Regions from separate parts of the Brevibacillus sp. NPDC003359 genome, predicted to be linked through region 2. Evidence: riboswitches for the same ligand, from Rfam matches in the RefSeq annotation. Region 2 holds a riboswitch; each other region holds the start of a gene.
What was found. Region 2 has a riboswitch for cyclic di-AMP ahead of ACFYU8_RS04345 (CAP domain-containing protein). Riboswitches for the same ligand answer to the same signal wherever they lie in the genome.

Region 1: linked by a shared signal. The riboswitch ahead of ACFYU8_RS22160 (quaternary amine ABC transporter ATP-binding protein) and the one ahead of ACFYU8_RS04345 (CAP domain-containing protein) in region 2 are both predicted to bind cyclic di-AMP.
Region 3: linked by a shared signal. The riboswitch ahead of ACFYU8_RS21730 (C40 family peptidase) and the one ahead of ACFYU8_RS04345 (CAP domain-containing protein) in region 2 are both predicted to bind cyclic di-AMP.

The regions. Positions count from the first base shown of each region.
Region 1 covers NZ_JBIAOR010000011.1:24,710-35,496, reverse strand. The annotation lists gene ACFYU8_RS22190 (methyl-accepting chemotaxis protein) at 1-225, opposite strand, end outside; gene kdpB (potassium-transporting ATPase subunit KdpB) at 263-2,263, opposite strand; gene ACFYU8_RS22180 (Na-translocating system protein MpsC family protein) at 2,431-2,799, shown strand; gene ACFYU8_RS22175 (hypothetical protein) at 2,855-3,265, opposite strand; gene ACFYU8_RS22170 (glycine betaine ABC transporter substrate-binding protein) at 3,285-4,220, opposite strand; gene ACFYU8_RS22165 (ABC transporter permease) at 4,217-5,056, opposite strand; gene ACFYU8_RS22160 (quaternary amine ABC transporter ATP-binding protein) at 5,040-6,266, opposite strand; cyclic di-AMP (ydaO/yuaA leader) riboswitch at 6,660-6,807, opposite strand; gene ACFYU8_RS22155 (PspC domain-containing protein) at 7,327-7,509, opposite strand; gene ACFYU8_RS22150 (glycoside hydrolase family protein) at 7,911-8,735, shown strand; gene ACFYU8_RS22145 (hypothetical protein) at 8,903-9,505, opposite strand; gene ACFYU8_RS22140 (copper ion binding protein) at 10,586-10,786, opposite strand.
Region 2 covers NZ_JBIAOR010000001.1:985,107-995,893, forward strand. The annotation lists gene ACFYU8_RS04300 (M56 family metallopeptidase) at 261-1,283, opposite strand; gene ACFYU8_RS04305 (BlaI/MecI/CopY family transcriptional regulator) at 1,298-1,681, opposite strand; partial or broken gene ACFYU8_RS04310 (RCC1 domain-containing protein) at 2,834-3,946, opposite strand; gene ACFYU8_RS04315 (TetR/AcrR family transcriptional regulator) at 4,007-4,582, opposite strand; gene ACFYU8_RS04320 (catalase) at 4,729-6,318, opposite strand; gene ACFYU8_RS04325 (2-phosphosulfolactate phosphatase) at 6,399-7,139, opposite strand; gene ACFYU8_RS04330 (hypothetical protein) at 7,254-7,721, shown strand; gene ACFYU8_RS04335 (cold-shock protein) at 7,867-8,070, opposite strand; gene ACFYU8_RS04340 (rhodanese-like domain-containing protein) at 8,501-8,845, shown strand; cyclic di-AMP (ydaO/yuaA leader) riboswitch at 8,930-9,081, shown strand; gene ACFYU8_RS04345 (CAP domain-containing protein) at 9,089-9,847, shown strand; gene ACFYU8_RS04350 (hypothetical protein) at 9,912-10,067, opposite strand; gene ACFYU8_RS04355 (homoserine dehydrogenase) at 10,168-10,787, opposite strand, start outside.
Region 3 covers NZ_JBIAOR010000010.1:147,759-158,545, forward strand. The annotation lists gene ACFYU8_RS21720 (sensor histidine kinase) at 1-182, opposite strand, end outside; gene ACFYU8_RS21725 (response regulator transcription factor) at 183-902, opposite strand; gene ACFYU8_RS21730 (C40 family peptidase) at 1,117-1,638, opposite strand; cyclic di-AMP (ydaO/yuaA leader) riboswitch at 1,643-1,782, opposite strand; gene ACFYU8_RS21735 (LiaF transmembrane domain-containing protein) at 2,102-2,506, shown strand; gene ACFYU8_RS21740 (PspA/IM30 family protein) at 2,571-3,266, shown strand; gene ACFYU8_RS21745 (class I SAM-dependent methyltransferase) at 3,361-3,939, shown strand; gene liaF (cell wall-active antibiotics response protein LiaF) at 3,954-4,844, shown strand; gene ACFYU8_RS21755 (HAMP domain-containing sensor histidine kinase) at 4,858-6,006, shown strand; gene ACFYU8_RS21760 (response regulator) at 6,013-6,642, shown strand; gene prpE (bis(5'-nucleosyl)-tetraphosphatase PrpE) at 6,835-7,659, shown strand; gene ACFYU8_RS21770 (N-acetylmuramoyl-L-alanine amidase family protein) at 7,669-8,457, opposite strand; gene ACFYU8_RS21775 (YneF family protein) at 8,619-8,849, shown strand; gene ACFYU8_RS21780 (hypothetical protein) at 8,871-9,050, shown strand; gene ACFYU8_RS21785 (LysR family transcriptional regulator) at 9,104-9,982, opposite strand; gene ACFYU8_RS21790 (MFS transporter) at 10,131-10,787, shown strand, end outside.

The sequences.
Region 1 (10,787 bases), on a different contig from region 2:
GATGATCAACATAAACATCACAACACTTGTCACATGAATGTAGGACAGCTCTTGGAGCACGGTCTCTTCTACTTGCCTAACCGCTCCATCTCCCTGGACCAAGGTGGCAGTATAGCGGGCATTGATTTCCACCAGCTTTGTGTAATAGAACTGCCCCAGCACTCCGATTAGCAGAGCCGCAGCGACAAAGCCGCACATGATTTTGGAACGCAACGATACGTTCACGTGAGTACACCTCCGTATGTCATTCATAGCTGTTTGGTTACCAGAACAGTTGCAGTCCCATATCAATCAGCTTGATTCCGATAAAAGGAAAAAGGATTCCTCCTACGCCGTAAATCAACAAGTTCCGGACGAGAAGCTGGTTCGCATTCATCGGAACATAGCGCACTCCCCGCAAAGCCAGCGGGATTAACAATGGGATAATGATCGCATTGAATAAGAGTGCGGATAGAACAGCACTGGACGGGGACTGCAGGTTCATGATGTTCAAAAGCTGCATCTCGGGTACTTGCTCGACCAGCATCGCAGGTATGATCGCAAAATACTTGGAAAAGTCGTTCGCGATACTAAAGGTCGTCAATGCGCCGCGAGTCATGAGCAGTTGCTTCCCGATGGAAATGACCTGCAAAATCTTCGTAGGGTCTGAATCGAGATCGACCATGTTGGCCGCTTCCTTCGCTGCGGTTGTCCCGCTGTTCATTGCAATACCTACATCGGCTTGAGCCAGCGCTGGCGCATCATTCGTGCCATCACCGGTCATCGCAACCATTTTCCCTTGTGCCTGCTCTTCCCGGACAATCCTGATTTTGTCCTCCGGCTTGCTCTCGGCGATGAAGTCATCTACGCCTGCCTCTTTGGCGATGGTGGCCGCTGTCAGTGGATTGTCACCTGTGCACATCACCGTCCTGATGCCCATTTTCCGCAATTCTTCAAAACGCTCACGAATCCCCGGCTTCACCGTATCCTTCAAGTAAATCAGGCCAAGAACCTGACTGTCTTTGCATACAGCGAGCGGAGTGCCGCCTTGCATTGAGATTCGCGCGCTTTTTTCTTCAAGATCTGGCGGAACCAAGCCACCGCGCTCCCTGATATAGGCACTGATGGCGCTAACTGCTCCTTTTCGATAGTGGACGCCTTTATAATTCAAGCCGCTCATGCGCTCCTCGGCAGTAAACGGGATAATCTCTCCTTCGTACGCTTTGACATCGCAGACAACATGGTTTGCTTGGGCGAGCATCATGACTGAGCTTCCCTCTGGCGTATCATCGAACAGCGAAGTAAGCACAGCGACTTCCATCAGTTCTTTCTGGTCGACTCCCGCTACGGGAACGAATTCTGCCGCCAGTCGGTTTCCGTACGTGATCGTGCCTGTCTTGTCCAAAATGATCGTGTTGACATCCCCAGCCGCTTCTACTGCCTTACCCGACATGGCAATGACACCAAAGCGCGTGACACGATCCATCCCCGCGATGCCAATGGCCGATAACAAGCCGCCAATCGTGGTCGGAATGAGACACACGAGCAAAACGACCAAAACGGAGATATCCAGCTCGATCCCCACATATGCTGCAATCGGAACCAGCGTGACGACGACAATCAAAAAAATAAGCGTGAAGACGATAAGAACTGTATTCAAGGCAATTTCATTCGGTGCTTTTTGACGTTTGGCCCCTTCAATGAGCATAATCATCCGATCCAAAAAAGAGTCCCCGGGGTTCGTCGTAATTTTCACGACGATAGAGTCACTAATGACACGTGTCCCACCCGTTACAGATGTCTGGTCACTGCCCGCCCTTTTGATGACCGGAGCCGATTCGCCCGTGATTGCAGATTCATCGATCGAGGCCAAGCCATCGATAATGTCACCATCCCCTGGGATGATATCTCCTGTTTCGACCAAGACCCTATCACCTTTGCGCAGTTCGCCAGATGAAATCACCTGCACACTGCCATCGGCTTTGAGTCGCTTGGCCTCCGTATCCCGCTTGGCTCGTCGCAATGTATCTGCTTGTGCTTTCCCGCGGCCTTCCGCCAATGCCTCAGCGAAATTCGCGAACAACACCGTGAATAATAAAACGGAAAAGACAACTGTATTCCACCCTACTTGATCCTCCGTACCAAAATACTTCGGAAACAACAGCATCAGCAAAATCAGAATCGTCCCGAGCTCTACGACAAACAGCACAGGATTCGACTTCATGACCAGCGGATTCAGCTTGCGAAAACTATCAAGCAGGGCCTTTCCTATCAATTGTTTCATAGCTCCTCCACATGCAATAACGCATAGATCAAATAGAGAAAAATACCAACAGCAAAAATGGAGACGATCACCACAGGAATGTTTTCCCCCTCTTTTTTCGTAGGTTGACAGCCCCAAGACGGCTGAGTAATATTAGGCACAATGATAAATTATGGGAGGTATGGCGTTTGGCCATCTCTAACAAAAAAAAGCTGGAAGCCGAAATCAGCGAAGCATTCATAAAATTTCAGCGCGAACTGATAGGTCGAGGTCCGCAGGAAGCCAAGACCTACATCGTTGGTGATATGGTCATCGCAAGGTTCAAAGGCGTTCTTACCGTCGAAGAAAAGCATCTGTCCAGTCACGATAAAGGTCGCCGCATCGTCAAAGAAATGCGCGAGATTCTCCGTGAAATGTACAGCGAAGAGTCGGAAGAAATCGTAGAAAAGCTGACAAGCTGCAAGGTTCTATCGAGTCATAGCGACATCAGCACGAAAATGGGTGAACGGATCGAGGTTTATGTATTGGACAAGGACCTCGAAAAGATATTGGGCTAATTTTACGAAATGCGGCTCCGCCTTATTTGCAGGCGGAGCCTTTTCTATTCCCCTCTTACCCACTCATCTGTTCAGCCAACCAGCCGTAGCCTTTATACCCGGGCTGACTCACGATGACGTGATTCGCCCCAAGCGCCTTGTATAACAGTGCGTTCCGATGCTCCTGGGTCATCACAAAAATGCGGCAGGTTCCCAGCTGTTTGAACAGGGTAAGGAAGTCGCGACCCTCCACCCACTCATCGGGAAAGATGTAGACGGAATGATAAAGCAGCAATGATTCCTGATCGCGGTAGTACTCATCAAATGAAATGGGCAAAAAACGCTGAATCGTCTTGTCTCCAGGCCCTGCTGTCAATGAAAAGGCACCAGGATTTCTTCCCCAAAAAGCAGGTAAACTGTCGCAGCATAGTGTCTGGACAAAAGAAGTGAATGCTTCCCCCTTGCCAATTACGAGATAATGCTTCATAGCAACGCCTCCCTTTCCCTTATTGGAGATCCTCGATGGACGAGATGTTCATGTACGAAGGAACCACGAGTCCAATTTTGGTTCCTTCGAGATTCGGACCCAAATCCTCGATTTTCCCACCGAATTTTTTCAAATAACTCGCATCTGTAGACGGCAGCCAAGACGCAACCATTCCATCTACATCCCCAATGGCCACTCCTGCCCACATCGGTCCAGTCTGCACCTGGCTCAATTCGACTTCATACCCCAGCTTCTGCTCCAGCACATGCTCTACAACGTGCGTACTGGCAATCTCAGAATCCCATGCTACATAGGCCAGAGTCAGCTTCGCTTTTTGGACAGGCTGGATGCCATCCACCCATTTCGCTACTTTGGCTTCGTTGTTTTTTACCCATTCCGCAGCGGCCACTTCTGGTTCTTTTCCATCAATCATTTGGACCATGACCGACTCCATATCGGCTGGCTCCCACCAGAACTTATCCAGAAATTGATAGGCAGCAGGCTGATCCTCTTTCAGCCCTTTGCGCACGATGGTATGGATTTGTTCCGCTCCACCAAAGCCGTTCATCGGGTCCGCCAAATATTTCAAATCCATCTTTTTAAACATCCAATGCGGCGTCCAGCCCGTAATGATAATCGGTTCCTTCGCTTCGTACGCCTTGATCAAAGTCGCTGTCATTGCTGCATCGGAGCCTTCGACGAGCTGCCATTTATCCAATCCGTACAGGTTCATGACTTCCTCTGTCTTCACCATCGAGCCTGATCCTGCGTCGATTCCGATGATTTTATAGTCGAGTTTTTCTCCTATTGCGTTATCCGACGTCTCAGAAGAAATAGGACCGATCACCGTAGCTGTCGGTATTTGTGTGCTTGTGCTTTGACTGGAGCAGCCTGCCAGCCAAGTGGTAGCTCCCATCATCACTGCCAATAAAGCTGGAACCATTTTGTTCATCATGTGTTTCTCTCCTTTTTTCCTGCATGTTGAGTAAGCCGATCCAGGACGATAGCGATGATCACGATGGATAGCCCCGCCTCGAATCCTCTTCCTATGTCCACTTGTGATACGGCACGATACACGTCTGCTCCCAAGCCTTTCGCCCCGATCATGGCCGCTATGACCACCATCGACAGAGCGAGCATGATGCACTGATTGACTCCCGCCAAGATCGTCGATTTCGCATACGGCAGTTGTACTTTCACGAGCTTTTGCCAGCCAGTTGAGCCAAAGGCGTCCGCCGCTTCCTCCATTTCTGCTGGTACCTGACGTATGCCTAAGTTCGTGAGACGCACGATTGGCGGCAGAGCAAAAATAACGGAGGCAATGACTCCCGGCACCTCGCCCAAGCCAAAGAAAAAGATCGCGGGAATCAAGTAAACGAACGCTGGCATCGTCTGCATCAAATCCAGTACTGGCGTAACCAGATTGCGAAACGTATCGTGTCTCGCGCAAAGAATGCCCACCGGAATCCCGACGGCGATCGAAATCATGGTGGAAGTAAGGACGAGTCCCAATGTCTCCATCGTTTCATCCCAGTATCCCAAGTTGTGGATGAGGGAAAGCCCGATAACCGTAAAGACCATGGACGCTCTCCCTGAAAAAACCCACGCGGCGGCTCCTAGCAACAAGATGAGAATCAGCGAAGGTATCTCTGCCAAAACCGTGGAACAGTAAGTCACCATCGTAGAAATGACGATAGACACCGGATCAAACAATACCCCTTTGTACTGGCCCAGCACCTCCACGAACCCTTCCACCCATTGGCCAATCGGCAGCTTAGGCACGGTGTCCATCACTCATCACCTCTGCTCTCTGGTGCTCTTGGACATTGACTTTGCCTACCAGTCCGCCTAGCACGGCTCCTTTTACAATGACACCCAACAAACGCTGTTGTTCGCCCACTACCGCAATCGGGACGTGCAGGTCTGCCATCATCGGGAACAAACTGTGCAGGCGTGCGTCAGGTGAAACGGTAGGGAGATCGGTTTTCATGATCGTCAAAAGCGAATCCCCTGTACCGATTGCGAGTGATACGTCATACGCCGTAATCAGGCCGAGAAGTGTGCGCTTTTTGTCCACGACGTACAAGCTGGACACGCCGTTATCCATCATGAGTTGCAGCGCCACTCGCGCCCCTTTGTCAGGCGTGATTGCTTCTGCCCGTTTCATCACATTTTCAGCAACGAGCACCCTGGACAGGTCGGCATCCTCGACGAACTTCCGCACGAACTCATCCGCTGGGTCTGCCATGATTTCTTCCGGGCGGCCGATCTGGATGATCTGCCCGTCTTTCATAAAGGCAATCCGATCGCCCAGTCGCAACGCCTCGTGCAAGTCATGTGTAATGAACAAGATCGTCTTTTTCATCGTCATCTGAAGCTCCAGCAGCTCATCCTGCATATCTTTTCGAATGAGCGGGTCCAGTGCACTGAACGCTTCGTCCATCAAGAGAATGTCTGGATTATTAGCCAACGCCCGCGCCAATCCGACCCGCTGGCGCATACCTCCGCTCAATTGATCCGGGTACGCATTTTCCCACTCGGTTAATCCAACGAGAGCGAGCGCTTCCCGTGCTTTTTCTTGCCGGAGCCCTGGCGGTACTTGTTGAATCTCCAAGCCAAACTCGACGTTTTCCCGTACCGTCCGCTGTGGAAACAAGGCGAAATTTTGGAAAACCATCCCGAGCTTCTTCCTCCGCACCTCACGCAAAGCCGTTGCCTTCATATCCACGATCTCTTCCCCATCGATCTCGATGCTTCCGCTCGTTGGGTCAATCAGTCGATTGCAAAGTCGGATTAAGGTTGATTTGCCACTGCCGGACAGACCCATGATGACGAAGATTTCACCTTCCTCGACTTCAAAGCTAACCTGATTTACACCGATAGACTGGCCGGTTTGCTTGTAAATTTGTTCTTTCGCGCGTCCTTCCGCCAGCAGCTTCAAGGCTAACTCGGGCTGCTTGCCGAATACTTTTGTCAGTTGATGGACTTTCATTTTGGGCATGGTATCCCTCATCTTTCGTTTTTTCGTGAATGAAAAAAGCCCGCGAAGTTTCCACACTCCAGCAAAACCAAGCATGCACGCTTGATTTTTACTCGTGTTGAAAATCCGCAGGCTTACGTAATACCTGGCGTCCGTTTTCAGGACTCCCTGTACTCTGTCTTCCTGATTTCGATTGTCAGCGGTTTATGTCTTACCGACTGCCTCCCCGTGATCCACATCATTTCGTTCACGTCTGTATCGCGTAAGCTGCTTGTCGGTATTTCCATAAAAAATAGGCCGATGCAGGCTTTTTCTCCAGAACAAAGGTCCCAAAGAAAAAGCCTGCATCGGCCTATCACACGCCCGCAAGGAATGTCCTTGTTGCGCATTATATGCCTAGACTTTATCTATCCATGACCTTCCCTGCTTTGGCCGACGAGGTTAGCTGACGGGTAGGATGGCAGAGAAGACTTTTCCTCATCCCTCCTGATCACTCAGGATTAACCCCAAAAAGATTGGTTCCCCCGCTTCCGAGAATCTCGGAACTAGGCCGTATGTGTTTTGTTGCTTATTTGATCGTGATTGTGATTTGATTATACGCTCGCTTCCAGTTATTGTGAACGTTCGTTTAACTTCATTTTAAACCGATTATGGCTTTCTTTATGAGGCGGATTGGATTAGCTGGTGGTTGCTCATTCAATCAAGATATTAGTGCCGTATACTCGCTGTTTTGGTGGGGAGGAAACAGGAGAAAACGCTCAGCTTCTTGGAACACCTGCTGGGAAGCATGTGGTGCCCGGCTCCGTGAAAAAAAGCGAAACCGCGTCCAAAGTGGTCCACTCAAGATGTGTCTCAGAGGTGGACGCTAAAGGCAGTTTCTCTTTTTTTCACTGCGCCTCGGTAGGTGTGTCCAAAGATCTTCGCTTATTTCTCCTGTTTCCTCTACGAGCTATTGAGTTTCTACATGCTTTTTTGAAGACTTCTTGAATGCCTCTTTCAAGTTGTAGAACAACGCCGCTTGGGAAGAAGAACATTACACCGGCTTACAATAAATTTAAAATCATAATGCTAAATATGACCTTTACAATCGTCTATCTTCTTCGAGAATATTCCCTAAAATTATATACACAATATTTAAAACAGGGATCAAAACAATAAAAATAAGTCTCACAATCAATGAAGAGATACCAAAAAAATCTGCAATACCACCACAAACACCTAAAATAGATTTGTCAGTAGAAGATCTTTTCAACTGTCTCCTCATTAATTAATCTCCTAACATTTAATTTGAATATTCATTCATTATTTGGTGTCAGATAAACTAAGTGTAGTATCATAATCATCATTTCCTACATTAAAATAAAGTTTCGCCGTAGCTGATACAGGTGGTAGAGGTAGACTAAATGTATAAGTAAAATCCATTTGACTATAAGCATATTTCGAACTAGTTTCTTTTGCTCTGTGTATAGTCACAGTAGGAGTAGTAAAAGTTCCTCCAATTACGGCAACAGTCGGATTATAAGCTTTTGATATGAAATCATTATCTTTACCTTTTACAATAGTATAGTCATTGTAGTAAGAATAATTGACAGTTCCTGTAGCCCAGTAAGACTCAACTGTGTAACTCCCAGGACAATATCCGAAAAAATATTAGAGTGTACCAGATTGGATACATTTCAGACATTAGACGGCCTTTACCAATATGCGGGTCTAGTGAAAGATGTAAAAATTCAAGTGTTGCTTTACGATACGATTTTGAAATACGCTCGTGAGCATGGAACTCCTGTTTATCTTGCCCGCGCACTTTTCCAAAAATATTTGATTAAGCGTAAAGACTTAGCTCGACGGGAACAGTCCTACAACGAAGGAAAAGAGCTAGTGCACTACTTGCATTACCTCCATGAAAATGATCAGGTAATTGCTCTCTACCGACTGGGATTACAAGCGTTTAGCTTGAAATTTTATGGAGATCCTTATGGGTATCCAACAGTTGGATGGGGACATTTGATTACAAAGACTAAAACATATACTAAAAATACAACAGGTAATCCAAATGATTCTCTTCTATCCCAAGCACAAGCTGATGCTCTATCAAACTCTTTAAATCTAGGTTATACTTCACCAATTTCTCAGTCTAAGGCAAATACTTTTTTTGCTGATGATACTGCAAGTGCTGTAGCGGCAGTAAATAAATTAGTACTTCCTACAGGTTGTCAATTTACACAATCTCAGTTTGATGCACTTGTTTCGCTCACTTTTAATGGAGGTCCTGGGGTGCTAAAAACCCCAGATGTAAAAGCTATGCTTGCCTATACGTTTATATATCCTTTTATTGGCCCACTTACACCAGCTGAAAGTGATACTTGTTCAAAATTAGTCAGCAAAGCATTTTCATATGATAAAAATTTAAAAGCAAGAAGAAATGAAGAAGCAACTTTATTTTGTAAAGGCATGCCATATACTCACAAATATCCAGTATATACACTATAGTTTAATCGTTTTACGACATAAACAAGAAAGGTCAGCCTTTAGGCTGACCTTTCTTGTTTTAAAAATTATATTCACAGGCATTTTCAGAATCGCTTATAGGATATCCTTACCTTCCTCGATATTTTCTATTCTATTAGCACAGAACTTATTACATAACCTTAATTCATTTAATCAGTAATTTTTTTAAGCTCAAAAATAGTTGCCTCTGATAACAAGATAAGCCTATCGTTATTAACAACAAAAAAACTTACACTTACAGGTATGCTCATTTTTGTAGAAGGGTCACTTATATCTATTACTTTTACTACATCATTTTCATTTAAGTCTGGGATATGTATTTTATATAATCTATAAAAAGAGAGAGAGTTATAGCATGTCGCTGTAATCTCATATAATGGATTTTTTAGTTCATATTGATATTTCTTATAGTTTTTAAGTCCATTTGATGAAAAAAAGTCTTTTTTGATTATAATTTCATCTCCAATAAATTTTTGCCCTGTTGGATATTCAGAAGCATCATTATATGAATTTGCAAATCCTAAAAGCTTCTCAACTTTCCAAGTTCCATAGAAATATTTTTCAGTTTCACTATCCAAATTTATATTTTCTGCATTAAGACAATATTCGGATGTGTTTTTTGGAATAATAGACTCATCCGTTTCAGGTTTAGGCTCACTAGAAGTATTTGGATTTGATGTCATTTCAACATTTCCACAAGCCGATGCTAGCATCAACATTATCATAATACAAACCAATAATATTTTTTTCATATTTCACACTCTTTTTTATTTTTTTGATTGTGTCACAATCTCTTCAGACATCATATGGCTATTTACTGCGTATAATTTTTTTGCGGTGATAGTAGGATTCAATATGCCAAAACACTGCCGTACGCACTTCATTTGCGTATTTTGAAAAGCTTACCATTAAGCCATTATTGCTTGGCTTTGCCCAAAAGCTCTCCATTGGAGCGTTATCCCAACAGTTCCCTTTCTGGCCTATGGAACACCGATAGCTAAACATCCTTTGATAATCGTTTGAGCACTATCGGCTCACTACGTTTATTATATTCACCTGTTATGACGTTTTGGCATACAAAAAGTTCCAGGGATTTTTCCCTAAATATTTTCGGGTTCTCAAGCTCCGTCTCTGCTATTCCTTCGCATTAATTCGCTTCTGCTTAGACGCATCCATACCCTATTTTGTTTCGAAAGAAGATTGAAAAACACTCTCAGCATCTTCTTAGCATTAGTAAATCCCACATTTTACGGGGTCCCGATAATAGGCATTATGCTAACTAACGTCCGAATCCTCAAATTCGGGCGTTTTTGGCCGTTTTCCGCGATTATCATTTTGGGGGCTGGAGAAAAATCCTTCGAAATGTCCTCCCAACGTGGACAAACGGAATTTTCGGGGTGAAAAGTACGATCTCTCGTTATCTCGCGTTTACTTCGTTTTTCGTGTGTTGATTGAGTATGGGAAGATCGGTAATTACGCGCAACCCCAGGTTGTTAATCGCTACTTCCCCATTGAATCTCCTCAAGGATTTGCTTTCGATACAAACTCAGCAGCCCCCCAGTCCTAGCGCCTCTGGAGCCCACCCCAGCTCCGAAATGAATGGCGGGGGTTTTCAGCTTTTACCACATACAAAAACGTTGTAACGTTTTCAGTTTTGAAGCGCTCCCGACATTCATTTCGGAGCTGACAGTCTAACTCCTTGCGGGGCGTAGGCCGAAGCGTAGACTGGAAATGGGCTTCTTCCCCTCCCCTACAGCCACTTTTACCACAACACCAAAAAGCTCCCGCCTCAATGAATCAGGCAGGAGCTTTGCTTTTCAAAGGTACGATGATTAAACGACGTCGTAGCCTTGGTCTTCGATTGCTTCTTTTACTGCATCGAGAGTCAGGTTGCTCTCGTTGTAGGAAACATCAACCTTTTTATCAGCCAAGTGCACTTTGCCTTCTGCACCCAATTCTTTCAATGTATTCTCGATGCGCGCTACGCATTTGTTGCAAGACATACCTTCTACGTTCAATGTGATATTTGTCATG
Region 2 (10,787 bases):
CGGATATCTGTTCTTTTGAGAGTGTGGAGTCGACGCTACTATCATCCGACATCACTTTAAAAGATTCCTCCGTTCTCTCGACTGTGCTCCCTATGATTGTGAGAGAGATGTTCTCACTTCGGAACAAGTGCATCACTGTATTTTCCGAAGATTCTGATTCGTTCGAGTTAAGAATATTGCTGTTTACGTACGTAACCCCCGACGGCAAGTAAGACGGGACTTTGAAAGGAAAACCTGCCAGCCTTTCAGCTTTTTCCAGCCTATTTGTCACCCTGCTGGATGTATCGCCAAACAAAGGACGCATTTTTTCGTCTTGGTTTACAGCCATCTGGAGTGAGGTAGGCTCTGCTGCGTTGGTTAACGTCACTACACTGATGGCTAACCCGCAAGCTACCGCTACAGCCGATAATTGATAGGAACCTTTTTTGAACTTTGAAATCATCTGATTCATCACACGCAAGTTCCATATCTGCCTTCATTTTGCGAATCCATAACCAGACGAGCGGATTCATCCAATGGATGGCGAGTGCGAGAGAACCAAGGAAGCTCCACAGCAAATCTTTGCGCTTGTGATGAGCGAGCTCATGCGCGAAAACGTGGTACAACTCGGCGTCTGACAACGATTGGTATACGTCCCGCGGACAATAAACCCAAGGTGAAAACAGACCAGAGATTAACGGGCCCTTCGCCAGTGTCCCTGTGTAGACGTGTATTTTCCTTTTTACCCCAAACTTCTTTCTGCAATCATCCATGATGGATAACACTCTCTCATCCGTCACTCGCATCAAAAAGCGTTCTTTGGTGTGCATCTTGTACAGATAAGTGGATAGCCTCGCCAACAAAAAGACTACTCCGACAAGCCACACTACTGTGAGAACTTGGATATAAACTGGGTGAGAGGAAACTGCATTCATCCCTTCAACCTTACCTACTTCGGCTTGTATCTGTTTTTTCTCGTTGTCTTCTAATCCGTGTGAGACTTCTGAGATGACGACAGGAGGTTGTGTGTTTGGCGTTAGTAGTGGTTCTACGGAGAAAGAAAGCGGCTGAGTAGCCGAAATGCTGTTACTTGCCCAGAAAACCCAGGTGAAGAGGCTAAATGAACTCTCCGGTAGCACGGGAATCATGAGACGTGCCAAAACGATGAACCATAACAAATGATGTATGCGCCAGCTGATCGCTTGTCGAATCCCTTTTTTCATAGCTACCAACAAAATAGCTACCAGGCTTGCCCCCAGCGAGGCGTAGCACATCCACAAAAAAACATTCCCTAGAATATCCATTTACAGGTCCCTCATCATTGCTTTTTCTTTTGTTTTTCCGTCAGTATTTTTTGCAGCTTGTCGATTTCTTCGTTGGATAGCTGCACATCTTCGAGAAAATTTGTCATCATCGTGCCTACTGCCCCATTAAAAACACGTTTCAAAAAGGATTCGCTTTCCGCCCGTTTGCATTCAGCTTCCTGGACGAGTGGGAAATAGCGGTAGCTGCGGCCAGATTTTTCATAGCTGATTGCCTTCTTTTTGAGCAGCCTGTTCAAAAACGTGCGTACCGTTTGCTCAGTCCATTCGATATCGGCTGGTAAACGCTCAATGATTTGCTCCGCTGTCGCTGGATGATCTCGCCAGATCACCTTCATGATTTCCCACTCAGCCTCCGATATTTTCGGAATGTTGCTCATCGCGTCATCACCTCTTAGATTTACAAATGTAAATCTAAACTGCCAACCATCTTTTTCCACCCTTTCTAAAAATGATAAAAAAAGAGGCACAGTGGAAAATGAATGTCCCACTGTGCCGTTTCTTCCGTGCTATTATTGTCTGACCTTATCTGGTTGAAGCGTACCTTTTCCGTATGGATTATCGCCAATCAATACGATCTTATCATCTTCGGTGACCAGCACATGATAATGCGAGCCTGGTCCTTCAATCGCATAGTCATACAAAGAGGAAATCAGTCTAACAGGTGCAGCAACTTTTTGTTTTTTAAGCGGTTCCCACTCGTGTTCGAAGATTTGCCCATCCTTGGTTATCCGCAAACGTCCACTCAACATAGCAATTCCTTCTTCTGTTTTGGGTTCCAGCTTCACTTTGATGGCTCCTGCGTCATTCGCTTCACTTTCTGGGTAAACCTGAATCTCCAGAACCTTACCTGCGTCATCGATGGCCCAAACTGATGCGATATCCTTTGTATAACGGACAAAATACTCAGGTGCAAGCTCCCGAATTCCTTCTAAACCAGCTATCTGCGCAAATGAAGTGAACGGTTCATCATTCTTCCGTTCTGCGTACAATACTTGACCATTTTTCGTCACAGCAAAAAACGTATAAAGATTGGCATAAAGCTTGGTCACATCCGCAGCCATTTTTGAATCGATTTTGAGGGTTTCCACTTTTTGTGGGTGTAAGTTCGTGATGACATATACGCCCCCGCGTTCTGCGGAATCATAACTGAATTCCACCGTCAGGAATTGGTCATCTTCCGTACGCAGTATGAGATGCTCCTCTCCACCAACGAAATCCTTGATGCGAGAAGGCAACGCCAATGTTTCACAACTGCTAAATTCACTGGTCCACACCTGGATTTGTCCATTCTCATTCAAGGTAACGGGGGAATTCAGAATGCTATCCATTGTTTTTACTTTCTTAGGTCCTTTCACTTCATATGGCACTCGATCCACACCGAAGCTCCATACAGTACCATCATTACGTACGAAATACGGCTTATCCAGCTCTGTTACAACCTGTTTTACATCACGTAATTCGCCCAATTCTGTCCATTTGTCAAAAGTAACAGGGATTCGACCCAGCTGTCCTGTCATATTGCTGCCAAATGAATAGACGTTTCCTTTTTTGTCCAGAGCAATCACATGATCTGTGCCCGCTTGTACGTCTGTGATATCAGAAAGACCTGCTAGTTTGACAGGCTCCTCGAGCTCATTTTCCAGATTCGCACCGAGCATTCCAAGCGTATTATGTCCCCAGCCCCAAACAGTTCCGTCCGCTTTTACGATCAAGTACATTCCTTCTCCGCCAACTGCCATCCGCGTGGCACCATCTGCATGAGCGGCTCGCACTGCTTTTTCATTTTCTTTTGTGTTATAGCTATACACTTCGCCTTTTTCAGTTTGGATCAAGGCGCGATCCGTATAATCGACGGCTACCTGTTTGATTTTCCCTGGGATATCTATTACCTGTACATTTTCTGTGTTCAGCTCTCCCGATTTGCCATCGAGATAGAGCAGCTTCCCTTGATCATCTACTGCAAACAAGGAAAAAGCAGAGCTATACATGGCGCGAATATTTGAGGGCTTCGTCAGCTTCTCTGCTGCTTTCGCTCCTTTTTCCCATTTCAGTACGGTACCATCATCTTTTAGTAAAAAGAGTACGCCTTCATGAAGATCGAGCTGCTGAATGTTTTTGATTTTATCCAGACCGGCAAGTTTTTCTGGTGCTTTCTTCTCATCGATCTGCCATACTTCGCCAGCGCCCGTAAGGACATAATCCGTTGTGACTTGCTTCGCACCTTTGATCCCGTCTAGCTTGTGTGGTTCATACTTCTCGTCAGATTGATAGCCCCATTTCCACACTTGCCCACCCTCAGTGAAGGCATACGAAATACCTGGTCTCCATCCATAGCCTGCTTCATCAAAAATGATGCCTGTTGCAATGGCAGTAATCCCTTCCATGACGGGCTTATTCTCAAATGGTTTCCAGGACTTCATCGTTGTGGCCGAAGCTTCCGCTATCGAATCATTTTGACTGCAAGCCTGCAACCTCACGTCGATATTGCTGTTAGCGCCAGCAGTTGCTTCTACCTTTTGGGAAACTGTTTTCGCAGGGGATGCAGCAACGACCCCACCCGTCGTCAATAAGGAGAATACCGCGGTGTAGCTCAGCAGTGCTACCCATTTCTCTCTTTGTATCATCATGAATCTCCTCGCCATCGTTTTAATGTAAACAATTGTAAGACGCTAGCGATTCGAATTGCGTTACTGTTTTTTCGATTACTTTAACACGCTTCTCACTGTTTCAGCCCAGATATCCCTCTGATCAAGCTCAATCCCCATCAGCATGTAATTACTGATATTATCAACGACAAGTGCTAGAATATGAGCTTTTGCTATGACTCGATCAGGTGTGACAATACCTAACTCTATCCCGCGCTCCAACAATGAGGTAAAGCCCTGCAAAAAATCTTCTTGCATCACACGTAGCTTGTCACGGTACTTCTCTTTTTGGCTGACAGACAGCAGAAATTGATTGAAGACACGTAAAAAGACATAATCCTCTTCCTCGCTCGGTAATAGCTTCAACCCATTTTCGATAAGGAGTTCCACGAAATTGTCAGCTGTAAAATCCGTAACCGTGAAAAAATGAGAAAATGTATAATTTCCAAATAGTTGATCAAACAAATAATCGAGCAGCGCATCCTTTGATGCAAAGTGGTAGTAGATTGCCGGCTTCGTGATCCCTACTTCTGCAGCAATCATCGTCAGGCTCGTCTTTTCAATCCCATGCTCCGCGAATAATTGAAAGGCTGCTTCTACAATATGCTGATGTGTTTTATTATCTTTCGACATGAATAACGTCTCCTTTGGCAAATCGATCCCATACGTTTTAGCCTACTGATTGTTAGGTAAAAATGCAACCGGATACAAAAAAGAGCTTTACCATGGATTCGGCAAAGCTCCACTGTTCATTCCATCTTGCTTGTTCACTCGCGTCATCAGTAAGGCTTGGACGGATGAGACTTCTGTTCGGCTTCTTTGACAGCCGCTCCTGGATTCGTTGCGCCCATAGGTCCACCCATCCCCTGACTGTTACCGCCATTGCCCTGTGCGACTCCAGCCTTCAAGCGCTTTCCGTACTCTTCGTCACATTGAGAGAAGTATCCGAGCATTTTCTCTTGAATGCGCGGGTCACAGGAGAGGAGTGCATCCGTCAGATTGGCAATCAGGTCTTCTCGTTCCCAATCCTCCAAGAGGCGATAACGTTCTCCCGCCTGTTTGAAATCGCTGGTGCGATCAATCTTTTGACGGACGACCTTCCCTTCCACTTCTGGCTGATGATCAGGAGCTGCTTGCTTGGCTTCCTGCAAACCGCCAATCGTCGATGGCTCATAGTTAATATGCCGCTGCGTCCGATCTACTCGATACAGCATTTGACCGCCTTCCTGGTTGGTAGCTACATGCTTTTTGGGAGCGTTTACCGGAAGCTGCAAATAGTTAGCGCCAACCCGATAACGCTGCGTATCCGAGTAAGAGAAGGTCCTTCCTTGCAGTAGCTTGTCATCGGAGAAATCAAGTCCATCCACTAAAACACCTGTCCCGAAAGCTGCTTGCTCGACCTCTGCAAAATAGTTATCAGGGTTTTTGTTCAATGCCATTTTGCCTACAGGAAGAAACGGGAATTGATCTTCGGGCCATATTTTCGTTGGATCAAGGGGATCAAAATCGAGCTCAGGGTGGTCGTCATCACTCATGATCTGAACGCACATTTCCCACTCCGGATATTCTTCTCGCTCGATCGCTTCATACAAATCCTGCGTCGCATGATTGAAGTTTTTGCCTTGGATCTCTTCCGCCTGTTTTTGTGTCAGATTCTTAATTCCTTGCGCTAACGGCTGCCAATGGTATTTGACCAGGACTGCTTTTCCTTCGTTATTTACCCATTTGTACGTGTTTACGCCAGAGCCTTGCATTTGCCGATAGTTCGCTGGTATTCCCCACGGAGAGAACAAAAACGTGATCATATGCATGGCCTCAGGTGTGTTTGAGATAAAGTCAAAGATCCGTTCCACGTCTTGAATGTTTGTCACTGGATCAGGCTTGAACGCATGTACGAGATCAGGAAACTTCATCGCATCCCGAATGAAAAAAACTTTGAGGTTGTTGCCAACAAGGTCCCAGTTCCCGTCCTCTGTATAAAACTTCACTGCAAACCCGCGTGGATCGCGCAATGTCTCGGGCGAATGTGTCCCATGAATAACCGTAGAAAACCGCACAAACACAGGCGTTTTTTTCCCACGCTCCGAAAACAACTTTGCCCTCGTGTACGTAGAAATCGGCTCATTTCCTACGGTTCCATACGCTTCAAAATAGCCATGCGCTCCTGCACCACGGCTATGCACGACACGCTCAGGTGTTTTCTCCCGATCAAAATGTGTGATTTTTTCCAGAAAATCGTAATTCTCCAGAACGGTTGGCCCGCGATTCCCTACTGTTCGCAAGTTCTGGTTGTCTGTGATCGGATGGCCTTGGCGATTCGTCAGGATATTTTCTTCTGACTGGTTGATGGACTTGCTGTTGTCATCCATATGAATCCTCCCTGTCCAGTTTTTCTCATGTGTGATTCATAACCATGGTTACCGAATGAGGGATTCTTTATGCGAGAAGACTAAATGGCTTCGTAAGCAAAATCATCGTTTAAGACTGGGACAGTGGAACTTTGATTCCATTGTGCTGCAAGTGCGACATCTTCCGGATACCCCATGCTGATCAGTTCTTGGCCTGACGCACATTTTTGCAAGTAAAAGGGAATATGATCTTGGGCCGATCGAAAGGTTGCCACCGCGATTTCGGCCTCTGGTGACAAGCGATATCCCTCCAATTCGTGAAGTAAAGAACCTGCTGCAATCATGTCCTCGATAGCGGGTCGCAATGCTCCATTTCCCCACCGTTCACCACAAGCAATGACCGTTACGGTCCCTTTATGCTGCTGTATGTATCTGGCGACAGCTGGCGCATTTCGCAAGCACGCTGCGATGACCTTCGCCCCTGATTTCTTTGCCAATACGGTACAGGTCGATCCGTTTGGGGAGGGTAACACCACCCTACTTCCCATTGGTACCGTTTTCAGACAAGCAGGTGAAAGCGAAATTGGCTCTCCCCGTTTTCCAGCGAGCAGTGCTGCTTTTTGTTTGGCAAACTCCACAGCGGACGCATCCTTAATCTGATAAGGATAGACGATTCCCCCACGTCCCGTTACGATATCGACACATGTACTAAAAGAGAGCACATCAATGATGACGATCATATCCGATACGGCCCCGACGTGCTCCACTCCTTCGTAGCCCCATTCAAAGCGAGCCGTATAGTCTAATTGATTGCATACAGGCGTATCTCCCAAAACCCCCACCGTCCTCTATCAAAAATAGTTACTCGTCCCCTTACGTTCGCCGTTACAAATTCATACAAGAAACAATATCGTATTATTGTCCCACTAGTATATATCCAAATTGGAGTGATCAAGATGACGGAAAAAGAATACGAAGAGCATCATGAGCACCATGAGCATCACGAGGATCACAAGGATCACAAGCATCGCAAACCTCACAGAGAAACACTTGTAAGAACAACTGGTATTTTGCAAAATAATCTCAATGTTGCGCTTACAGCTCACCTTGACATCGTCAATCTATTCGACCGAGGCGTGGAAGTACGCGTACAAGTATTGAACTGGGGTAATGCTGTTACTCAAACAAATCCAGTCAGTACATTAGTAGACGTTACGCAAGTTCTCCCAGCAAACACTCGCACTGTATTTAATGCGGCGATACCTGCTTCCTTCCATTATGAGGTACGCCTTACTGTAGCCCGCAACAATCAAAACGTTCTTCTCACCACATACGGCCGCACCTCAATTGGCGGCGGACAAGTGGATGGCCTAACAGTGCTAGATAGCCAATTTCAGACGATTGAACTCGAAACTTGCCCGTAGTATGTTAACAAATTGGGAATAAGGAATTATGGTGTGGCGCCATAGTTCCTTATTTTCTTCCTTTATTGAACGGCTAGAAAAACCCTATCATTACCTAACAAAAAGAAACTGCCCTCGAAAGGACAGTTTCTTTTTAGCAGGAGACTTACAGTTTTACTACGTTCTCAGCTTGTGGGCCACGGTTGCCTTGAACGATGTTGAATTGAACTTTTTGACCTTCGTCCAAAGTTTTGAAACCGTCACCTTGGATTGCGCTGAAGTGAACGAATACATCGTCTCCGCCTTCTACTTGAATGAAACCGAAACCTTTTTCTGCGTTAAACCATTTTACTGTTCCGTTCGTTTGCATTAAAAAAAACCTCCAAAAATTCAATTTGAATATGCTAGTCATATTTACCGAAGCAAATAAAGCTCACATATCATGAAGGAATACCAGATCATGTGCTATGATACGCCTTCATGATATGTGAATTTTACCTACTCAGTAAATATACGAATGTCATAGGACGGAACTGCAAAATTAAAAACTAAACCTTTTGAAAACCTAAAACAATGAAAGCCCTTCCTCTCTTCCATCCTTGCGGCTCCGATGACCGCGCCAGTGTGAATCGGGGATTCAAAAATGTTATCCATCAGCATACAAACACCTCGATGAATGATTAGGTATCAATTTTTCAAGTAGCAATCTCATTCTACCATGGTTGTCCAATAAAAGCAACCGTTCACCCTTATACTGGGAAGGCGATACTCTGTTACAATAGCATTGGGAGGGATTTCATTTGCAAAATCAAACTTTGACAACGATTCAATTATCAGAAATGCTTGAAAAGAAAGTGCCTGTACTATTATTGGACGTTCGCGACGTCGAGAAATTTATCACCGGCAGCCTCGTTCACGAAAATGCATCGACCCGAAACGTTCCCTATATTCTAATGAAAGAACAGGACAAGCCATTCGATGAAGAAACCGAAAAACTTGCGCATAATGTGCAGATTGTTACCGTATGTACAACAGGTAACAAAGCTCAAAAAGCTGCCGCTCTTCTTCGTGAGCATGGTTTTCAAGCAAATGCATTGGAAGGCGGCTTAACCGCATGGAAGGAACAATCAAACGAAGCGAAATGAGCCTAATTTATCAGTGATTCTAGCTATTTGCCATATATTACTCCTTTATTTCGATTGGGATTGTCTGATATCGTTGTTCATGCCAAACGAAATAAGCCGAGACTTTCTGAAAAGGAAGTGCGGGGGACTTTTTGTGGATGAGCAATTCCACATGGGGTGAATCGCCGAATTGGCGTAGGGTTGTTTCCTCAACCCGAATCCGACAACTAACCTCGTAGGCAAAAAAAAGGAGAGATTTGTTTTATGAAACGTTTTGGTTCTGTTACAATCGCGATGACTCTTGGCCTGGGCTTGGCTTTGACAGGGTTTGCTTCTTCTGCTTCCGCAGCATCTAACTGCCCATTGAAGAACGGACAATTCCAATTCAATGCAGGTCAAAATATGGGACAATTCCAAAAAGCACCAAATGCACAACAGTTCTATAACTTTTTCCAAAAGCAAGGCTTTGTCCCTGGCCAGCCACAAGCAGTACAGCCGATGCAACCTGTTAAGCAAAGGCAAGCTACATATTTACAACTAGGATCTTTTCAACCAGCACCCGTACAACAAGCACCAGTTCAAGCTGCACCAGCGCAACCTAGCAAAACCGTCACTCAACCTGCCGCTCCAGTAAATCAAGTGGAACAAGGGAAAGCTGTTGATTTTGCTAAACAAGTCGCGGATTTGGTGAACCAAGAACGTGCAAAAGCAGGTCTCAAGCCTGTCCAAATGGATGCAGCACTGTCCAAAGTAGCATTGGCAAAAGCACAAGATATGTCTGCTAACAACTATTTTGACCACAACAGCCCAACGTACGGTTCCCCATTTGACATGATGAAGCAGTATGGCATTCAGTACTCGACTGCAGGTGAGAATATCGCCATGGGTCAACAGAGTCCACAAGAAGTTATGCAACAATGGATGAATAGTGAAGGTCACCGCCAAAACATTATGAACCCTGCGTTCACAAAAATTGGTGTAGGCTTCACAAATGGCTACTGGGTACAAGAATTTATCGGATAAAACGCATTGCATGAAACGAAAAGCCGGTGTCTCTTAATCGAGACCCGGCTTTTTCGTGTAGGCGTTATTCCTGCTGTGCTTCAGATGCCTGCTTTTTGGGGGAACAACAGCAGCTATCCTGCTCATTTACCAAAGCGACATTTTTTTGATGCATTTTTTGCTTGGTTGGGTAAGCAGATACTTGCTGCAGCTCGGCATTGACATCAGACGACTGATTCATCCGTATGGCCCCCTCGCCGTTTTTTGTGGTGCATCACTAGTATGCTCGCGGTTGTAAACGACTCATTCCTAAGGAACACTGGAAGCTCATGCAAATTAGCCTATTTGCTAATGATATGTTCAAGGTCTTTAAGGGCAGCCGCTGCTGCCGCGACAGGATCTGATTTTCCTCCAACAACCATTAAATCCCCCATGACATCTGTTTCTACCCGTATAGCTTTTGTCGTACCTGATACAGATGCAAATGGATGGGTATAATCCATTGCACAAAGCTCAACTGCTACAGAAAGCGTGCCATTCGCTTCCTTTTGGATGATTCCGATCAGCTTGGGAATCTTTGCTTGCTTTTTCCACGTCTCGATTTGTACGGATGGTATTTCGCGGATACTTGCGCGTGTGATATCGGGCAGATTTACTTGCGCGCCAAAAGCGGCGTTTGCAAGGATCGTGAGCTTCGAAGCTGTATCCCAACCATCGATATCATAAGAAGGGTCTGGTTCGGCAATCCCCATCTTCTGAGCAAGCTCGACTGCTTCCGCACAGGTGAGCCCCTCTTCCATCATTTTTGTGAGCACGAAGTTCGTCGTGCCTGTAAATATGCCTTCGACTCGTTTCACTTCACAGCCTGCCAAGTTATACTGCAATAGATCGATCGTCGGCAGAGCCGCTGCTGTTGCTCCACTAATTTTCAACGCGACGCCATGTTTTTTGGCTAGAGCGG
Region 3 (10,787 bases), on a different contig from region 2:
CTGACGAGAAGCAGTTGATTGAGCATGACCTTCTCTGCGGCTTCCTTCTCAGCCTGGTACTGATTATGGCGATCATTTTTGAGTTGACCGACAATAATGTCTTGAAAAACAAATTTGAACAACAAGATGTTGAGTGTGATCAAGGCAATGAAGGAGAGAAAAATTTTATTACGTAAGCTCATTTAAAGCTTCTCCCCGATAAATACGTAGCCTGTCCCCCATTGTGTTTTAATGAACTGACGCTCTGTTTCCAACTTTTCACGAAGGTTTTTGATATGGACGGTCACTGTATTGAGCGAGCCATAACCATATCCCCAGACACGGTCATAGATTTGCTCTCTTGTAAAGACAATGCCTGCATTTTCTGCGAGGAATGTGAGCAGTTGAAATTCTTTCGTAGAGAGCTCGATCTTTTGATTGCATACATAAACGGAGTACGTTTCTTTATGAATTTCCAGGTCCTTGAATTTCAAAACGGTAATCGGAGAAGAGGCTGTTTCCTTCTCAGGCTGTTCTTCGGTATGTTTGCGAATGCGCTCATAGCGGCGCAAGTGGGCACGAATACGAGCGAGCAGTTCTTCTGTATCAAAAGGCTTCGTGATGTAGTCATCTGCGCCGATTTCGAAGCCGACTACCTTATCTACCGCTTTTCCTTTTGCACTGAGAAACAATATAGGCAAATCCCACTCACGGCGAATCTGCGAACAGAGCTCGTAGCCACTCATGTTGGGCATCATAATATCCAAAAGGATCAGGTTAGGACGCTCTCCTTGACTGAGCAAAGAGAGTGCATCTTCTCCGCTCTCCGCGGAGGAAACGGTGAAGCCCTCGTTCTCCAAAATGTCTTCTAGCAGTTCAATAATCTCCAGATTGTCATCGACAATTAAAATGTGATCTTTCACCGGAACAACCCCCAGTTACTTCTATTAATAAGGAATACCATTCAAAGAATGGGTCTTGTCTATCATAACATGGTTTGACCAGATCAGGGGAAGAAACCCCGTAAGTTATTAAGATGTTCTAATATGTAAGGGTACCTCTTTAGACCAGGTACTAAATTTCGTCAGAAAAAGCCAGAGACGTTGTGTCCCTGGCTTTTATTATTTTGCCGAACGACTATTTTTGAGCTGGTTTTTCCGGCAACGATGCAGCTTGCACCGCTTTTTCTTTTTTCGGAATTTCTGCTTTCGCTAGAACAGGAACGCCGAGACGCTTGGCGCCTACATAACGCTTGCTCCAGTAGTATGGATCGTTCAACTTGGTGTTGACGACTCCATGACCAGATTCCGAGTGCACGAATGTGCCGTCTCCAATGTAGATACCCACGTGAGAAATGCTGCGACCGTTCGTATTGAAGAACACGAGATCGCCTGGCTGCAAATCTTTTCTGGCTACCTCTGTACCTAATTCGTACTGGGAAGCAGAATTGTGAGGTAGGTCTACACCTAACGCATCAAATACGTAGCGCGTGAAACCGGAGCAGTCAAAGCCCTTTTTGGACGTGCCGGAAGATTTGTAAGGGGTACCGTACAAGTCGCTGACTACTTCACCCAGAGAATTCTCCTCAGCAGCATGTGCAGCGCCTGCCCCCATAGCAAGCAATCCAGCCATAAATAAAGATAAAACCACCTTGCGCAAAAGAAACTGCTCCTTTCGTGAGCCTACGAGGTTAGCTGAAGGGTTCGGTCGAAAGGACGCCCTAGGCTGCTAGGAGTAGCAACCATTCACCCCAAAAACGTGGTTCCCCCGTTTCCGCCAAGCGGAATTAGGCTATTTTTCGATGTTTTTTTACACGCACTCTTACGAAGATTCTACGCCAGTCCTTTTTTTCCTTCTTTTTCATCTGTTCGTTCACATATTCGTCACAAAAATACCGTCAAATGCTGTAACGTTTTCATTCGACAGTGCAAGATTTCTTTCGACGTGAGCTTGTGCTGCCTTGTGGGACAGCTCGTCCGATTAGGGCAGGAAATTGTCTCCGTCCAAGGACGGAGGGAAAAACCAACCGCACGCCCGTTATGGGAAGCCTATACCGAGGGCTACAATAAGGGCATAACGTTCCACAAGCACCACATGCAAAACGAATGGAGGTAAGCGAGAAATGAGCGAACGGTCTGGCAAAGTTCTACTCGGGCTGGTTCTGCTGCTAGTCGGTGGGTTGGTTCTTCTGGATCTGGTGGGGATCGATATCGGTGATTTGCTCGGGTTCATCATTCCCGGCGTGATCATGATATACGGTGCCAAAAAGATCATGGGACAAACCGGTTCACGCTTTTGGGGAATCCTAGTCTTCCTATTCGGGTTCCTGATGTTGATTGGCAAGCTTGACCTACTGTTTCACGCGCTTCTGGCCATTGGGGTGATTTATCTGGGATATCGCTTACTGCGTCCCAGTCCAGAACCCAAACAAGCGCCACCTACTTGGGAGCGTGAATGGGCCCAAAAAGTATTAAAGGAAGATACGCTGGACGCTTGGGAGAGAGATGTAAGAAGACGCCCACAATAACGCCTATGTCGCAAGAGTCTTTTGGATGAACAATATGATGTGATATGATGAGGAGGAAAAAATAATGAGTATCTTTAAACGCTTGCGTGACCTGACAGTAGCTTCGGTGAATGATGCATTGGATTCGATGGAAGATCCGGTAGTGATGCTGAATCAATATATGCGTGACATGGAAGTAGAAATCGGACAAGTTGAAGTAGCGGTTGCCCGTCAGGTTGCACTGGAAAAGAAATTCCGCCAGCAATTGGATGAAGCCAATGCTCTGATCGGAAAACGAGATCGTCAAGTCAAGCTCGCATTGACTGAGGGAGAAGACGAGTTGGCTCGTCGAGCACTCGCTGACAAGAAGCAGTACGAAGGCCGTGCAGCGGAATATGAAACTCTCTACCTGTCGGCATCCGAGGCAGCTACACAAATGCGCGAGAAGCTGGCAGAGCTGAAGGAAGAGTTCTATAAAATGCGTGCGAAAAAGTTCACACTGATGGCACGTGCACAAGTAGCTCGGACACAAAAGCAAGTCAATCAAGCAGTTGTCGGTATTGGCAATCAGTCCGCAGGCCGTGGCTTCGTCCGCATGGAAGAAAAAGTCATGCGCATGGAAGCAGAAGCGCAAATGAGTGGACAATGGCGCCAAACGAACCGCGCTTGGGAGAACGCTTTGTCTGATCTGGAAAAGGATGATCTTGATGCAGAGCTTGCCAGCATCAAAGCATCGATTAATGAAGCAAAAACACCAGTAGCCAAACCAGTACAATCCTGATTCGACAGGAACTGGGGGACTAGGTGTAGAATAGATTGTGTCAATTCGGCAGCCTGTGTACATCAGGCTGCTTTTCCCCTAGGAGGTACGATTCTTGCAAGACTTCTTGGTCTTTTTGCGACGGTTTATCGCTGAGCCTGGACGCGTCGGTAGTATCATCCCCAGCTCTCGTTTTTTATGTGAGCAAATGTTGAAAAGCGTCGATTGGGCTTCGACCGATGTGATCTTGGAGCTGGGACCTGGTACAGGGGCATTTACCCAAACGATCTATCAGCGTCTGCGTCCCGGCACACAGTACGTGCTTGTGGAACGAGATTCCCAATTTCGCTCTATGCTTCAATCACGTTTTCCCGATCTTCCTATCAGGGAGGAAGCGACTAAACTTAGGTCTTACTTGGAGGAGCAGAACCTTTCAGGTGCAGATGCCATTATCTCAGGTCTGCCATTCGCCAATTTTCCTCAAGAGCAGCGGGCAGCTATTCTGGATGAAGTTCAATCTGTACTGAAGCCAGGGGGCCTATTTATTACATTCCAATATTCGCTACAACTCCAAGCTGAGTTGCAGGAACGTTTTCTCCGGGTCGAGACTGACTTTACCCTGCTGAACATTCCGCCTGCATTCATCTATACATGTCGTAATGGTCAAAGTGAAAACGATCGGCATGGGGCGTGAGAGAGGAGACTTTTGTGAAACTGTCCCGTTTGCACAAAATGTTGGCTGGTATCCTGATTATTTTTACGGGAATCGGCCTTTTGTTAGACAGTTTGGGTATCATTTCGTTCGGTCTGTTTGATCTGTGGCCGATGGTGCTTATTTATTTCGGCCTTCGTTTGTGGGGGCAGAAAAATCGGATTGGCGGAGGAATTCTATTTTCTCTGGGGGCTATCATCGCGATGGATATGTGGTTTCGCGTCGGGATTGATGATTTGTTCCAGGTGGCAGTGCCAATCGTGTTTATTTATTTTGGGTTTCAGTTGATTCGGGGCAAGAACAGCCGACGAGATCACCGTGTGAATCAACCATTGGGCGATAGAGGGACTCCATCTACTGTTGAGACGATTTTGACAAGTGATGCGAGTGCTCCGAGTGACGTGAAGGTTTCAACAGAGGAACGTCCTTGGATAGACAGCTGGAACAAATGGAAGCATGTAGGTGGCAAAATTCCTCATCACGAAGGAATGTCTTCATCACCTGACGACATGTTGCCAAAAGATTCCCGCAGTTCTCTGATCGGAGACTATCACCTGACCTCGGGCCGTTTTGAACTGAATCACTTGCATGTCTGGCATGGAATCGGGGATGTTGTGATTGATCTTTCCCGGGCAGTGTTGATGCGGGATGAAGCAGTTCTTGTCGTAGAAGGCTGGGTAGGTGATGTGACGATTTATGTGCCTGTCGATCTACCCATATCGGTAACGGCAGGATTGAGTATTGGTGACCTGGAGGTGCTAAGCCACCGTCAGGGAGGTATCAATCGCAGTGTTAAGCTTCGTTCTGATCAGTATGATGAAGCATTACAAAAAGTAAACTTGCATATCTCGCTGCTTGTCGGCGATATAAAAGTCAAGTACATCTAGGAGGTACTGGCGGATGCGTCGACAGCGATTGGCAAGTATTCAGTGGCAATACGTGCGCTATGGCATGTTACTGGCCGTCAGTGCAGTTACTGCCGCGTTTATTTGTTTCTTTTGGCTATACTTTTTATGGAGAGATCACCCCGGGATTCATCGGTGGTACAACGATATGATCAGCGACCGCAACTTCGTGTGGTGGCTTGAACAATATATAGGCATCAATCTGCCTGCAGATCCAGAGGGCTTGATTCAGCTTGCTGCTTTTGTTGTCTCTTTGCCCGCAGGTGTCCTAGTGGCATTGATCATTTCCTATATCATCGGCAATTTGTTGAAAAAGCGACTCAATGTGCTGTGGGAAGCTGCCATGAAGCTTGGGCGCGGGATGCTGTCGTATCGGGTTCCCGAATTGGGCGTCGATGAAGTCGGCGAGTTAGGATGGCAGATCAATCGCTTGGCTTCGCAATGGGAAGAGCAAGTGGCATCCTTGCAGCGGCTGTCGAACCACAATGCGGCTCTAGCAGAACAATTGAAGCATGCAGCGGTAACAGAGGAGCGACAGAGATTGGCGAGAGAACTGCATGACGCTGTCAGCCAGCAGCTGTTCGCCATCGCCATGACGACTGCGGCGATGAAGCGGCTTGTAGAAAAAAATCCACAGCGTGCAGCACAACAGATTGAATTGGTCGAAGAGATGGCAGCGGCTGCACAAGCGGAGATGAGGGCATTGCTCTTGCATCTTCGTCCGGCTACGTTACAAAACAAGTCATTGAAGGAAGCCATTCTGGAACTTTTAGATGAGCTGACGCGTAAAAATACCATGCAGCTGACTTGGGAGATCGAAGACGTCGAAGGTTTGTTGAGTGGAATCGAGGATCATTTGTTCCGCATTTTGCAGGAGTCCTTGTCCAATACATTGCGGCATGCCAGAGCTAGTCAGATTACAGTGAAGCTGTTTACGCTGCAAGAGCAGGTTCGCCTGCGGGTAACGGATGACGGTGTTGGTTTTGATCCGGATGGGGAAAAATTGACGTCCTACGGTTTGCGCAGTATGCAAGAGCGCGTAGCAGAGGTCGGAGGCTCCATGGAGATTTACTCGGCGATCGGGAAGGGGACGCAAATTGAGGTGCGTATTCCGCTAATGTCACAGACGGAACGGGAAGGGTGAGGCTCAGTGATTCGGGTACTACTGGTTGATGATCACGAAATGGTTCGGATGGGTCTGGCTGCTTATTTGTCTACAGAGGACGATATTGAAGTCGTAGCAGAGGCAGGCAGTGGGGAAGAAGGGGTGCGGATGACGCAAGAGTTGCGCCCGGATGTCGTTCTGATGGATTTAGTTATGGAGGGCATCGGCGGTGTAGAAGCGACTCGGCGTATTCGTGAAACCTGTCCATCCAGTAAGGTTATTGTCTTGACCAGCTTTATTGATGACGAAAAGGTATATCCGGTCATTGAAGCGGGGGCATTCAGCTACCTGCTGAAGACTTCGCGTGCAGCGGAGATTGCAAAGGCAATCCGCTCTGCGGCGGCAGGTGAGCCAGTTTTGGAATCGAGGGTAGCCGGAAAAATCATGGCCCGGTTCCGTCACGGTCAAGAGTCCCATCCCCATGAGCAACTGACGCCGCGTGAGTTGGAGGTTTTGAAGCTGATCGGTCAGGGCAAGTCCAACCAGGAGATTGCAGATGAGCTGATTATCGGGATCAAAACAGTCAAGACACATGTCAGCAATATTCTTGCCAAGCTGAACGTGGAGGATCGCACGCAAGCAGCCATTTACGTGCACACGCATAGCTTAGGATAATTACAGAGCATTATGTATAGGTAAACGCGCCAAAAAGCTCCTCGGTAAACAGGGGCTCTTTCGCGCGTTTACTTGTTTAAACAGTTTTCTTGCGCGCAAACCGTGAGTTTTTTTCGCAGATGTGGTAAAGATAGTAAGTAACTATTCATAGACGACTTTTTGAAAACCTTTTAACGAAAGGAGGGACGGGCTATGAGGCACAAACCTCAAACACGCTCCAAGGTGCTTTCGGCTGACAATGGTGTGGATATCATTGGTGATGTTCACGGCTGTTACAATGAATTTATGGAATTGATCCAACGCTTGGGATATGAACAAACCCGAGACGGTACATATCGCCATCCCCACGGCCGAAAGCTCCTTTCCCTCGGTGATATCACGAGTCGTGGACCTTACTCAATCAAAATGCTGCAATTTTTTCACCATCATGTCACGGCAGGCCTGGCTGAGATGGTGGATAGTAACCATGGTTGGAAAGTAGCCCGTTGGTTAGATGGAAGACCAGTGACATTGGCTCACGGAGATGAAAAGGTAGAAGAGGAGATACGGCTTTATCAGCAAGAATACGGACCGAAGAAGGCCTCCTTGCTGAGAGAGCAGAGCCGTAGATTGTTATTTTCCTCGCCTTCGCACATGATCATCAAACGGAATGAAAAAATAGTAGCGGTCGCCGTTCATGCGGGGATTCGCGATGATTACATAGGAATGGATTCGCCTGCGGTCTACACGTTTTGCCGATATGGCGATGTGGCAGGGACGGGACCAGATGGGCGCCCGATCCGCAAAGAATGGGCAAAAGAACGAAAAGTGACTTCGCCCATAATCGTTTGGGGACATGATCCACATCCAGAACCAAAACGAAAAAATGGCACCATCAACATCGACCAAGGATGTGTGTTCGGCGGAATGCTAACCGCCTACCGCTACCCAGAGGACGAATTGGTGAGTGTGCCAGCAAAAAGAAATTATTCGGGCTTAACGGATACCCCACTGACCCGTTTTAAGGCAGACGATTAAATTGGGAAGTTACGTTTTGAGCTTTTCGAATAAACGCTTCAGGATGACAGCTTGTGCCCAGAGCGGCAGAGGCTGATCAGGCTGCTGACGCCATTGTTCGTCGGTTAATAGGCCTTGATCATACAGCCAATTGACGGCTTCCTGCTTCCAGTCAGGCACATTCCCTCCTCCGTTTCCAGGAGAAGTGGTGGGCGCAAGAGTCGGTGCTGCAGTAGGTTTTGGTGTAGTAGTAGGAGTCGTGGGGGGCTGGTAGGGAAGTTTAGCGTACGTACAAAATGCCCGGACAACGCCTTCCGCAAGATCTCGCCAATCCTGTTGCAGTTTATTTGCGTCCAAAGCATTGTCAGCAAAACCATACTCGACGATTACCGTCTCCACACTGCCAGTCTCCCGGTGCATGAAGTAGTAATCGAGCCGCGGATTATCTGGCAGTGTCCGCGTAAAAATGCGTCGACTCGGCATCCCTTCCGCTGTCAGAGTATCCTGGATCAATTGGGGAAAGGTTGGGGAGCCATAAATCGAGTAAATGACCTCGGAGCCTCGGCCGCCACCTGAGTTAATATGGTTCGATATACAATAGCGAGCACCGCTGTTTCGAACCAGAGCAGTTCGAGCCTCACTTGTCAGAGTCACATCGGTTGTCCGTGTAATAGCGACAGGAATATTTAGAGCCAAAAAGCGATTATATTGATAGAGCGATATTTGCAAATTCATATCTTTCTCGGTAAACTGCGTGTTGTTTCCTCCGCCTGGATCGCTGCCACCGTGTCCAGCGTCCAGAATCACAATTGGAGTCATAGTTGTTTCACCTCTTGCTATTAGAATATGCTTGAGACAAAGAGATTGTTGAGGGCAGTGTTCTCATTTTCCAAGTTTTCTAATCACAATTTACAGAAGATAGCCCAACTATGGTACAATAAAAGAGCTCATAATTACGTATAGAGGATGGTAATGTATTGATGGCTTGGTACAACTGGGTAATTCCAATTGTCACATTGTTAATTGGTCTCGCTGGTGGATTTTATGGAGGGACTTATTTCTTGAAAAAACAAATGTCCAACATGCAAATGGACGATAAGCAGCTTCAAGCCATGGCCCGTTCAATGGGGATGAATCTTAACCAAAAGCAGCTCAAACAGATGAGCCGTACGATGAAAAACATGAAAGTGCCAAATAAATTCGGGAAGTAGCGTGAAAGGGAGTGTCGTTTGATGGGGGCGACCCGGCTGCGCTACACGATGATCGGTTTTATTGGCGGGGTGTTTATCGTGTATTTGAAAGACCTGCCTCTTGCTGAAGGAATTCGGTTTGCGGCCCCTTTTTACGGAGCGGGGATTGGACTGCTCATTGACGGCATTATTTTACGTTTGAAACAAAGAAAGCAAGAGTAGGGGAAGAGCCTGGCGAGTTGATGCCAGGCTTTTTTCTGTTGGAAAGGGGCTTATTATTCAAGAGACTCAGCAAAATACTCGACGATAAAATCACAGAACTTGCGTGCTGCCAGGGAGAGATATCTTTTTTCGTGCCGAATCATTTGGAAATGTCGCTGGCAGATCGGGTGCTCGATCGGAAGCATGACAAGGTGAGGATCTTCCTCTCGATTGATACAGCCGTAGAGGGCGATGCCGAGACCCGCGCGGACCAGCTTTTGGATAGAGCCGGGATCATCTACCCGACAAGCGAATTTGGGGGTAATTCCTGCTTTTTGAAAGAACTGATCGTACAGCATTTGGATGGGGAAATCTTCCTTGTAGCCGATAAATGACTCTTCACTCAACTCGCTTAGTCGAATACTAGTTTGCTTGGCTAAGTGATGTGTGCGGGGGACAGCTACATGAATATCTTCTTTCAGTACGGGCGTGGTCAAAATATCCGGCAGCTTGATCGGCAAATGAGTGAAGCAAATGTCCACTTCTCCTGACTCCAAGAGGGTTGCCATTTCTTCGATGCTGGCTTGGGTGATCTGGAAATGTACATCGGGATGAAGTGCGAGAAACTTGCCCAACGGTTCTGATAACAAATCCAACGTCGACGTCGCCAAATGAATACGACCATGCTCCATTCCAGCCAGATCCAACACGACTTTCTGACCTTCCTCTAACAGGTTCAGTGCTTTATCTACACGCTCCAGATACGCCTTCCCAAAAGTATTCAGCCGAATACGTCCTCGCTCGCGGTCAAATAACGGAACCCCGACATCTTCTTCCAACCGAGCAATGGTCTTGCTGAGAGCAGGCTGGGCAATCCGCAGTTCTTGTGCGGCTTTCGTCATATGCTGCCACTTGGCAACTGTTCGGAAATAGTGCAATTGCAACAATTCCATTCGATCCAACTCCATATACTCAGGTATATCAACTGCATATAAAAAGATATATTTTCGTTTATTTTAAAATTATTATAAACTACAACTAGCAAGTCAAACAATCACCTTCCCGGGAAGAAATCGGTGATAACGAGAGGTGTCTTCCTATATGCAAACCGATCCACAACAACAATCTGCTGAAAAAGTTCTTCGCGTACTCGTGTTTACCCTCATGATTACGGTGATGAGTGCTACGATGTTCAATATCGTGTTGCCGCAAATCAGGACGGAATTTGATTTATCCTTTAGCCAAGTAAGCTGGGTAACGTCCGCTTTTTTGTTAATCTATGCGGTTGGAACCGTGATGTACGGAAAGCTGGCAGATTCCTACAAGCTCAAACATTTGCTTACCTTCGGATTGATTCTGTTTGCCATCGGCTCCCTTATCGGTTTTTTCGCCCATAATTATGGCATGGTGCTCTTCGGGAGGATGGTCCAGGCGGCAGGAGCCGCAGTTGTTCCGGCAACGTCTTCGATTATTCCGGTGCGTTATTTTCCACCAGAGAGAAGGGGGCGAGCGCTAGGGATCTCGATGACAGGAATGGCGATCGGCAGTGCACTAGGTCCCGTTCTTTCCTCTTTGCTGGTCAGTCTGCTCGATTGGCGATGGCTGTTCTGTATGCCGTTGTTCACGCTCATCGCCGTGCCTTATTTCCGCAAGTATTTGGAGGAGGAGGAGCGCGAAACCGTCAAAATGGACTGGATCGGCGGTGGGCTTCTTGCAGTAACGATAGCGTTGCTTCTGCTAGCTATTACGAATCAAAGC